Regions from separate parts of the Bartonella sp. HY761 genome, predicted to be linked through region 3. Evidence: predicted binding sites of a transcription regulator. Region 3 holds the regulator's gene; each other region holds the start of a gene.

Region 1 (3,270 bases), 280 kb from region 3:
GTTGGGGACATAATAATCGTCCTTTATTCTAAAAGGGTTATAAAAATAGGGTAAATAAGTAAAGGCGCCTTAGTCGGTCTTAGTCTGTATTTAGCGCCAAAAGCCGTATCAAAGGCGGCCTGTATCAAAAGCAAATTGCACCTTTTCAGCTGCCCAGATTGATACTGCATAGCCAATGGGGCGATACTCCAAATCGACATCGCATTTTTCCATCACGATAACAGGCTGGCCATTTGAAAGTTGGAGCATTTCCGCCTCCTCATCAAGCGCCAACCGCGCTGATATAATGGTTTCATGACGCAAATAATCATCAATGCCGTAATGGCTATAAATGGCGCTATCACCAAGACCATCTTGATAGAATTGCAAAAATTCAGGAAAGCGTTGCGCTGGGTGATAAGAACGCGAAATATGAATAGGCTCACCATCAGCAAAGCTGCGTTGTCCCACTATCACCAGTAAATCACCAAGGTTTACTTTTAACCGCTCAGCTTTTTCTTTATCTGCTTCAACAAGACAAGCAAAAATATTTTCAATACTTGGCACACGCCCCTCACTTATAAGATTGGGGTGAAAACGTGTGCGCTGCGACACGACGTAACGGATTGGTCGGCGAAACTCGACAAAAGTACCTCGCCCTTGATCAACCCGTAATTTACCCATCGATACCAAAGCGGCAATTGCGCGGCGAATAGAATGGCGGCCAATGTCAAAACGCTGTGAAAGTTGATTTTCTGTTGCAATTTGGCTACCCGCAGAAAGAATACCTGAAGATATTTCGTTATCCAATACGTCTCTAACGTATTTCCAGCGTCCATATGAAGAATTCATAGTATATCCTGTCAATTCATTCGAATGAATTCTTTATATACCTTCGTCATTTCAAATTTATTACAATTTAATTAAAATTAATATGATGATGAAAAATTTTATATTATTATTTAACCATTTTATTGTCATAAAAGTTTAATCTCTACTTTTTATATGATGCTGATACGAATGAAGTGGGAGAGTAAATATTATGAAAGCCGTTGAAGTTGCCAATATTTCCAAAACCTATGGGCGCACCAAAGCGCTTAAAGGTGTTAGCTTATCAATTGATAAGGGTGAAATGGTAGCGCTTATCGGTGCTTCGGGATCGGGAAAAAGTACATTAATCCGGCATTTGGCAGGTCTTGAAACAGCAGATCGCGGCAGTGCTGACATTAATATTTTTGGCGAAAAAACCCAAGAAAATGGTCAAGCAACCAAAGCCAGCAAAATGATGCGTGGCAAAATATCGGTGATCTTTCAACAATTCAATCTGGTTAACCGTTTATCGTTATTAACCAATGTTCTCATTGGTCTTTTGGGGCGTATTCCATCTTGGCGTGGCACTTTAGGCTTTTTCAAACGCGAAGAAAAAATAGCTGCAATTGATGCGTTGACACGAGTGGGAATTGACCATGCTGCATTTCAGCGCGCCTCAACCCTTTCAGGTGGTCAACAACAACGGGCAGCAATTGCCCGATCACTTTTACAAAATGCTGAAATTTTAATTGCCGATGAGCCAATTTCAGCCCTTGACCCAGCATCGGCCCGCCGCGTCATGGATATTTTATCTAAAATCAATGAAGAAGATGGCATCACCATGATTGTCTCGCTTCATCAGGTAGAATATGCAAGACGTTTTTGCCCAAGAACCATCGCCATGCGTGATGGTGCAATTGTTTATGACGGGCCTTCAATCAACTTAACCAATGCGTTTTTATCTGAGCTTTATGGTAGCGCATCAGAAGAACTTGTTTTGCCCGATGCGGCTGATATGCCGTTAGCAAGTCACAATACACCGCCAAAAGTATCTGTAAGACAACAATATTTCCAGCCTGCGTGAGTTTATTTCAAATTAAACCAATTTTCGACCTGCCGCTTTAATATTTTTAAATCTAGGAGAAATGATTGATGAAAAAGCTTCTCAAAAGCTTTGCGCTTGGTATAGCAATGGCAACAGTTGCAACTGTATCTTTTGCACAAACCCTCAATTTCGGCATTATTTCAACAGAATCGCAATCTCATTTGAAAACTGCTTGGGATCCATTCCTTGCCGATATGAAAAAGAAAACTGGCTTTGAAGTAAAACCATTTTTTGCATCTGACTATGCTGGTATTATTGAAGGCATGCGTTTTGGTAAGGTTGATATTGCATGGTATGGCAATAAATCGGCCATGGAAGCAGTTGACCGCGCCAAAGGTGAAGTAATAGTGCAAGCTATGGCTGTTGATGGCAGTCCGGGTTATTGGGGTGTATTAATTGTTGAAAAAGACTCGCCAATTAAAACCGTTGAGGATGTCTTAAAATGCGACAAGACTTTGAATTTCGGTATTGGTGATCCAAACTCAACATCGGGCTATCTTGTACCGATGACTTTTCTTTTTGCGGCCAATGGTATTGATCCAAAAAATTGCTTCAAAACCGTACGCAATGCCAATCATGAAACCAATGCTTTGGCCGTTGCCAACAAACAGGTTGATGTAGCAGCCAATAACACAGAAAACATGGATCGTATCAAGAAAAACAATCCAGATGCCTATGCAAAATTACGCGAAATTTGGCGTTCACCACTTATCCCTGGTGATCCAATTGTTTGGCGTACCGATCTTCCCGAGGAAACCAAAACAAAGATTAGAGAATTTTTTCTCACCTATGGTACAGATAAATCAACTGGCAATATTGAAGAAGAAAAGGCCGTCCTAAAAGGCTTAACTTGGGGGCCATTCCGCGCTTCTAGCAATGATCAACTATTGCCAATCCGCTTGATGGAAGTCGGCCAGAAGATAAGTAAGCTTGAAAATGATGATAAGCTTGATGCAGCAGAGAAAAAAAAGCAGCTAGATGCATTAAATTCTGAAAAGGCTGATTTTGAAGCAAAGCTTGCAGCCAGCACAAAAAAATAAAAGCTTAGGGACAGCTTGCTCATCCTGCACACTGTTTCATTATTATAAAATGCAAAGCTTTTCATGGCTAGATTATCATCTAGCCATGATTGCTTTTGATTTACCCAATCAATAGGTTCAAAGACATGACAACAGCGGCTGAACGCTATCAGACATTAAATAATAAGAGTGGATGGAAGCGCTGGATTTTTCCAAGCATCATTATTATCATTCTTGCATGGAGCTGGACCCCTGCCGAAATGTATTTATGGCCACAGCTTTTTACCCATGCCGGCAATATGGCTGAATATGCTGCAGGTTTTTTACATCCCGATTTCACCGAATGGCGTTATTACT
Region 2 (3,270 bases), 1.0 Mb from region 3:
TTAACCCGGCTTTTATTAGACAGGTTAGTGGCAAAAAGACCTTTTATTATCCACCCTAATTCAATGCGAAAAACGGTATTATTTTAGAGGCTGGAGCGTAAGAAAGTATTTGCAAAATGTTAGAAAAGCTCTTTGGCTTATCGCGCAATGGCACAACAGTGAAAACCGAAATTCTTGCCGGTTTAACCACATTTTTGACCATGTCCTATATTTTGGCAGTTAATCCCAATATTTTGGCTGATACGGGTATGGATCGCGGCGCGGTCTTTGTCGCCACCTGTATCGCTGCCATCATCGGTTCCCTTATCATGGGGTTTATTGCCAATTGGCCAATTGGTATGGCACCCGGCATGGGGCTTAACGCATTTTTTGCCTTTGTTGTGACCCAGCTTGGTTTTACTTGGCAACAAGCCTTGGGGGCGGTATTTATTTCAGGTGTTATTTTCATCGTTTTAAGCGCTTCGGGTATTCGTCGTTGGCTTATTGACGGTGTTCCGCAATCCCTACGCAGCGCGATTGCTGCAGGTATTGGTCTTTTTCTTATTATTGTCGCACTACACAGCACTAACATCCTTGTAGCCAATCAATTTACGATGGTTCAATTGGGCAATTTGACCAATATGAGCGCCATTTTAACCGGTTTTGGATTTTTTCTTATCATCGTTCTTGATCATTTCCGCTTTCGTGGTGCCGTGCTAACCAGTATTCTTTTCATCACCCTTATTTCTATGCTTATGGGCATCAGCCAATTTAATGGTGTTATTTCAATGCCAAGTTCGCTAGCGCCTACTTTCTTGCAGCTTGATCTTATGGGGGTTTTCCAAAAAGGCTTTTTCTATATTTTGCTTGTTTTTGTGTTGGTTGAAGTTTTTGATGCGACAGGGACGCTTATCGGCGTTGGCACACGCGCAGGCCTTATTACTCCCAATAAGCCCAATAATCTTGGCAAGGCTTTATTTGCAGATAGTACAGCCATTGTCGCAGGGTCGCTTCTTGGTACAAGCAGCACCACCGCCTATGTCGAAAGCGCGGCAGGAGCCGCCGTTGGCGGACGCACTGGTCTAACCGCCGTGGCTGTTGCATTTTTCTTTGCTATTGCACTTTTCTTTTCACCCTTAGCCACATCTATTCCAGCCCATGCAACAGCACCAGCGCTATTATTTGTTGGCTGCTTGATGGCGCGTGAATTTGCTAAGGTAAATTGGAATGACTTAATCGAAGCTGTTCCCGCCATTTTAACTGCCGTCATGATGCCTCTTACCTATTCTATTGCAAATGGTTTGGCATTTGGCTTTATCAGCTATGTCATACTAAAAACATGCACTGGTAAATGGCGTGATGTTCATCTAGCAACTTGGATTATTGCTGCCTTATTTATTTTACGCTTCGTTGTTGAATAATATGCCCAAAAGCGCCAATTAACCTTGGCGCTTTTTTATAAGCTCATTGTTACGCTTATCAATTTATTTTTAAAATAAAATTCTAACCAAATTGACATATTCGCGTTATTTTTCAAATATTAGCTTAATTTTAACGCACATCCTGTCATAAAACTGTCATCTAGCCGCAACATTATCGCAACATAGCTTCCATATTTTCCGCTCCATGATAAACTTGGAGCTTATCTTATGCGTTCTTTATTAGTTACCCTTATTGCGTCTACATTTATGATGTCGGCAGCTTCAGCTGCGAGCGTCTATCCCATTGATCGTGCAACGGTTCTTGCCAACTCGCCTTTTGATTTCAAGGTTGAGTTTGACAATAAAATCAAAGCTGGCGACATTTCTATTTCCATCAATGGCAAGGATTATGATTCTGCCCTTGGTCAAAAAGGCGAATTTGTCGAAGTTGAAAAAGGCAAAGACGACAAGGAACTTGGTTCCGCCCTTATTCTTCGCAATGTAAAAATTAGCGAACCGGGCGAATATAAGGTTGTTGTAAAAGCTGGCAATGAAGAAAAAACCGTCAATTGGCATGTTTATGGCGCATCTGCAACGCCAAAAGCCAAAAACGTCATCTTCTTGCTTGGTGATGGCATGTCGGTTGCTCACCGAACTGGCGCGCGTATCATGTCAAAAGGCATGACCGAGGGCAAGGCCAATGGCCGCCTTAATATGGATGATCTTGACCGTATGGCCTTTATCGGCACATCAGCGGTTAACTCAATTGCAACCGACAGTGCTAATACTATGTCTGCTTATATGACAGGGCATAAATCATCGGTTAATGCAATTGGCGTTTATGCTGACCGCACAGCTGATAGCCTTGATGATCCTCGCATTGAAAATATCGCCGAGGCCTTACGCCGCACCACCAAGAAATCCCTTGGTATTGTAACAACAGCCGAAGTAGAAGATGCAACACCTGCTGCAGTGGTGAGCCATACGCGCAATCGTTATGACAAGCCTGAAATTGTTGGCATGTTGCTTGATGTTAAACCTGATGTCTTGCTAGGTGGTGGTTCTGCTTACTTCTTGCCAAAAACCACCAATGGCTCAAAACGTAAAGACGACATTAATTATATCCAAAAATTTCAAGATGCTGGCTATAAATTGGTAACATCTGAAAAAGAATTGCTTGCCGCTAATGACAGCGATGGTCCATTGCTTGGTCTTTTCCATACCGGCAACCTTGATACGGTTCTTGACCGTAAACAGCTTAAAAAAGGTACGGTTGAAAAATTCCCAGAACAACCCGGCCTTGTTGATATGACCAAGGTTGCCCTTGAGCGTTTATCCAAAAATGAAAACGGTTTTTTCTTAATGGTTGAAGGCGCGTCAATTGATAAAATGTCCCATCCTATGGATTGGGATCGCGCTCTTTATGAAACAATCGAATTTGACCAAGCCATTGGCGTTGCCATGGAATTTGCTAAAACCCACCCAGATACCTTAATTGTGGTAACCGGCGATCATACCCATGGTATTTCTGTTGTTGGTACAGTGAATGATGAAATTGCTGGCGATGAAATGCGCGAAAAAGTTGGTGTTTATCAGCATGCCGGTTTCCCTAATTATGTTGATAGCAATGGCGATGGTTTCCCAGACCGCGTTGATGTTAGCCACCGCCTTGCGGTCTTTTCTAGCAACTTCCCTGATTATTATGAAACATTCCGCCCCAAGCTTGATGGCCCATTTGTACCTGCTGTCAAAAATGAAAAAGGCGAATATGTAGCCAACGAAGCCTATAAGGATGTTCCTGGTGCAGTCTTTAGAGCCGGTAATTTGCCACGCTCTAACGACACAGCAATCCATGCGGTTGATGATGTGG
Region 3 (3,270 bases):
TTACAACTATCAAATGAGATGTAAAATTAATAGGCGGGCAATAGTTTATTCATTTTATCCATTATGAAAATGTTTTTAATAAATTAAAGGGCGCTTAAAGCGCCCTTTAAAAAACGATAACCATTAAATCTTAATATTATTGGTTTTGCTGTCGCAATAACATGGCACCGATGACATCAGCATGACGGGCTTCAGGAATTGCATAACCAAGGGCAACAGTCTCTTCATGCTCGGCACGCGGCGATGGCATTGGCACGGGGACATGCTCGATAATTGCTGCAACCGCATCCTGTCGCACTGCATGAGTTTGTGATTGACTAGCGATTGGTGCAGCTTCACGCATAGCAACTTGCTGCATTGCAACAGGCTTAGCTGTTTCAATGTTTTGGGCAACTGCAATGGCTTCGCTACGAGTTTCAGCTTCTTGACGGATAACGCGATCAAATTTCGGCGCTGCGCCGTTCTTTTCCTGAGCAAAGGCTAAAGCAACATTATAAGGCTGATCATTAACTGCAAGCTGCAAATTGCCATCGCGGCCACGTTTTTCATAAAACGCATTGCCACCGGCAACCAAAGTATAATGCATATTGCGATAAGGGAATTTAAGACCAGCAGTATGGAAGAACATAGCATTCTTCAATTTTTGGTGGCGTTCACCGCGCAATACGGCATCAGCAGCAGCTTGAACATCAGGCATAGCTTTAGAATTCATTGGACGGGTCAATACGCCTGGCGCAAATTGCTTAGGCTGACCAACTACGGCACAAATGGTCTTTGGATAATGACTTGAATTTACGCGGTTCATAACCACAGTACCAACAGCAATCATGCCTTCACGGCTAGAACGGTTAGACTCAAAAAACATTGCGCGCTCTAAACAAGTGCGCTCACTTAATGGGTAAGAATAAGTCTTTTCACCACCAAGGCTTGCAATGCTCTTCCCACTATTGGAACAACCTGTAACAACAAGCGGAGCAAGCAATACTCCCACCAGTGCCATCCATTTCGCTTTAATTGAAAACCGCAATAGACTTCTCACTCTTTAATTTATCCAAGGCATAGTGCCGGATTACACAATCGTAATATATATGGCGAAAAAAAGGCAAAATGGCAATTTTGTCATAAAAAACACCAAATCAACGCAATATAATCGCTTTATACTCAATTTTGGCGTTATGTTCCTAAATAAAAGTTAATGACAGCACTGCGCTACAAAACCAATGCTAAAACATGTTCTTATGTTTAAGAAAGAGTTAACATCCACATATTTAATCCAATTCTAAAACAAATTATGCAATTTTAACGTAGCATAGATCTGGCGCCCAAGCACTTATCCGAATGAATAGCCAGTGCCACGCACTGTGCGAATAAGATCTTTTTCACCAATATTAATCGCTTTACGCAACCGGCGAATATGAACATCGACCGTACGGTCATCAACAAAATTATCATTGCCCCACACTGCATCTAATAATTGCGTTCGCGTAAAGACGCGACCAGGTGCCATCATAAAAAACTCAAGCAAGCGAAATTCTGTCGGCCCTAGTTTTACTTCAACATCTTTGAAAAAAACGCGGTGCTGTTGCCGATCAAGAGTTAAATCATTATTGGACAAAACATGCGCCAAAGTACTTGGATTAACCCGCCGCAATAATGCTTTAACGCGTGCCATTAATTCTGGTATTGAAAATGGCTTAGTCACATAATCATCAGCGCCCACCGACAATCCGCGTACACGCTCATTTTCTTCGCCGCGCGCAGTTAGCATAATAATCGGTAAATGAGCGGTTGAATCACGCTGGCGCAAGCGGCGGCATAATTCTATGCCGGATAGTCCAGGTAACATCCAATCCAGCAAAACAAGGTCAGGTCGGTTTTCCTCCAACTCGAACTCGGCGTCATCCCCCCGCATAATGACTCGCACCTTATAGCCCTCAGCTTCAAGATTGTAGCGCAATAAGATTGTTAGTGCATCTTCATCTTCAACAACCGCAACTTCTGGTACTCGCGCCATATTTTCCACGTCCCTCACAAAAAACCATGAGTGGTTAATCAAACATACAATAATTCTATGGCTCAATATAATTTTTCACAGGTATTTATGCTGTGACATGCCATAACAATATTGTTCGTGATCCCCCTCATGGATATCACGTCTAAAAATCTAATATTTTAGGCCTATTAAGAATAAATATTCACTCCAACATTTTTAACGAGCTGATATATTCTATTGTTACCCTTAATCCTTATATGGGAAAGTCCACTCCCCCAATATGAAACCAAAGTCTTATTTTTGTTCCAATTCTTCCGTCACCAAAGTATGAGTTAAATCTTCGCGGTGTCGTTCATTGGTCGGATAATTACCACTGATGATATAATGAACCGTCTCAGCAATATTGGTCGCATGATCGCCAATGCGCTCAATATTTTTGGCGCAAAATAATAAATGCGTACAAGCCGTAATATTGCGCGGATCTTCCATCATATAGGTCAACAATTCACGGAACAGCGATGTATAGATAGCATCTAGTTCCTCATCTTTCTTGCGCACAATATCAATGCGCTCAAGCGAGCGCATGGAATAGGCATCAAGGACCTCTTTCAACTGGTTTACAGCAAGAGACGCGAAATTTTCCAAGCCACGATAAAACGAAGTTGGTTGACGATTTTCAGAAATCGCTGCAGCACGCTTGCCAATATTCTTCGCCATGTCACCAACGCGCTCCAAGTCGGCAGCAATGCGAATAGCGCCAACAACTTCACGCAAATCAATCGCCATTGGTTGGCGCTTAGCAATGATTGTCACTGCACGTTCGTCAATTTCGCGTTCAGCTTCATCAAGAATACGATCTTCTGCTACAACCTCATCAGCAAGCATTAAATCGTCACGAATAATAGCATCGACCGAGCGTTCCACCATGCGTTCCGCATAGCCACCCATCTCGCCAATTCGTTGGGTTAAATACTGCAATTCTTCATCGAAAGAGCGAACAATATGCGTAGGCATGAGCTTTATCCCTTATAAATCAGCCAAAACGGCCCGTAATATAATCTTGAGTCCGTTGTTCCTTAGGCGATGTAAACATCATCTCAGTTTCACCAACCTCGACCAAATCACCCAAATGGAACATTGCAGTAAATTGCGAAACACGCGCCGCTTGCTGCATCGAGTGCGTCACAATAACAATTGTATAATTTTGGCGTAAATCGTCGATGAGTTCTTCAATACGGGCGGTCGCAATCGGATCAAGCGCCGAGCATGGCTCATCC

What was found. Region 3 encodes PhoB, which activates phosphate uptake and scavenging genes when phosphate is short. Its sites were predicted from a motif close to TGTCATNNANCTGTCAT; they were not measured.
Region 1: a site for PhoB is predicted at 955-971, ahead of phnC (phosphonate ABC transporter ATP-binding protein). Genes of this name have one in related genera too.
Region 2: a site for PhoB is predicted at 1,544-1,560, ahead of N6A79_RS02365 (alkaline phosphatase). Genes of this name have one in related genera too.

The regions. Positions count from the first base shown of each region.
Region 1 covers NZ_CP104887.1:2,665,255-2,668,524, forward strand. The annotation lists gene phnG (phosphonate C-P lyase system protein PhnG) at 1-11, opposite strand, end outside; gene phnF (phosphonate metabolism transcriptional regulator PhnF) at 109-831, opposite strand; gene phnC (phosphonate ABC transporter ATP-binding protein) at 1,022-1,873, shown strand; gene phnD (phosphonate ABC transporter substrate-binding protein) at 1,942-2,934, shown strand; gene phnE (phosphonate ABC transporter, permease protein PhnE) at 3,060-3,270, shown strand, end outside.
Region 2 covers NZ_CP104887.1:566,789-570,058, reverse strand. The annotation lists gene N6A79_RS02370 (NCS2 family permease) at 117-1,400, shown strand; gene N6A79_RS02365 (alkaline phosphatase) at 1,629-3,270, shown strand, end outside.
Region 3 covers NZ_CP104887.1:2,942,510-2,945,779, forward strand. The annotation lists gene N6A79_RS12760 (cell wall hydrolase) at 137-1,000, opposite strand; gene phoB (phosphate regulon transcriptional regulator PhoB) at 1,331-2,014, opposite strand; gene phoU (phosphate signaling complex protein PhoU) at 2,288-3,007, opposite strand; gene pstB (phosphate ABC transporter ATP-binding protein PstB) at 3,027-3,270, opposite strand, start outside.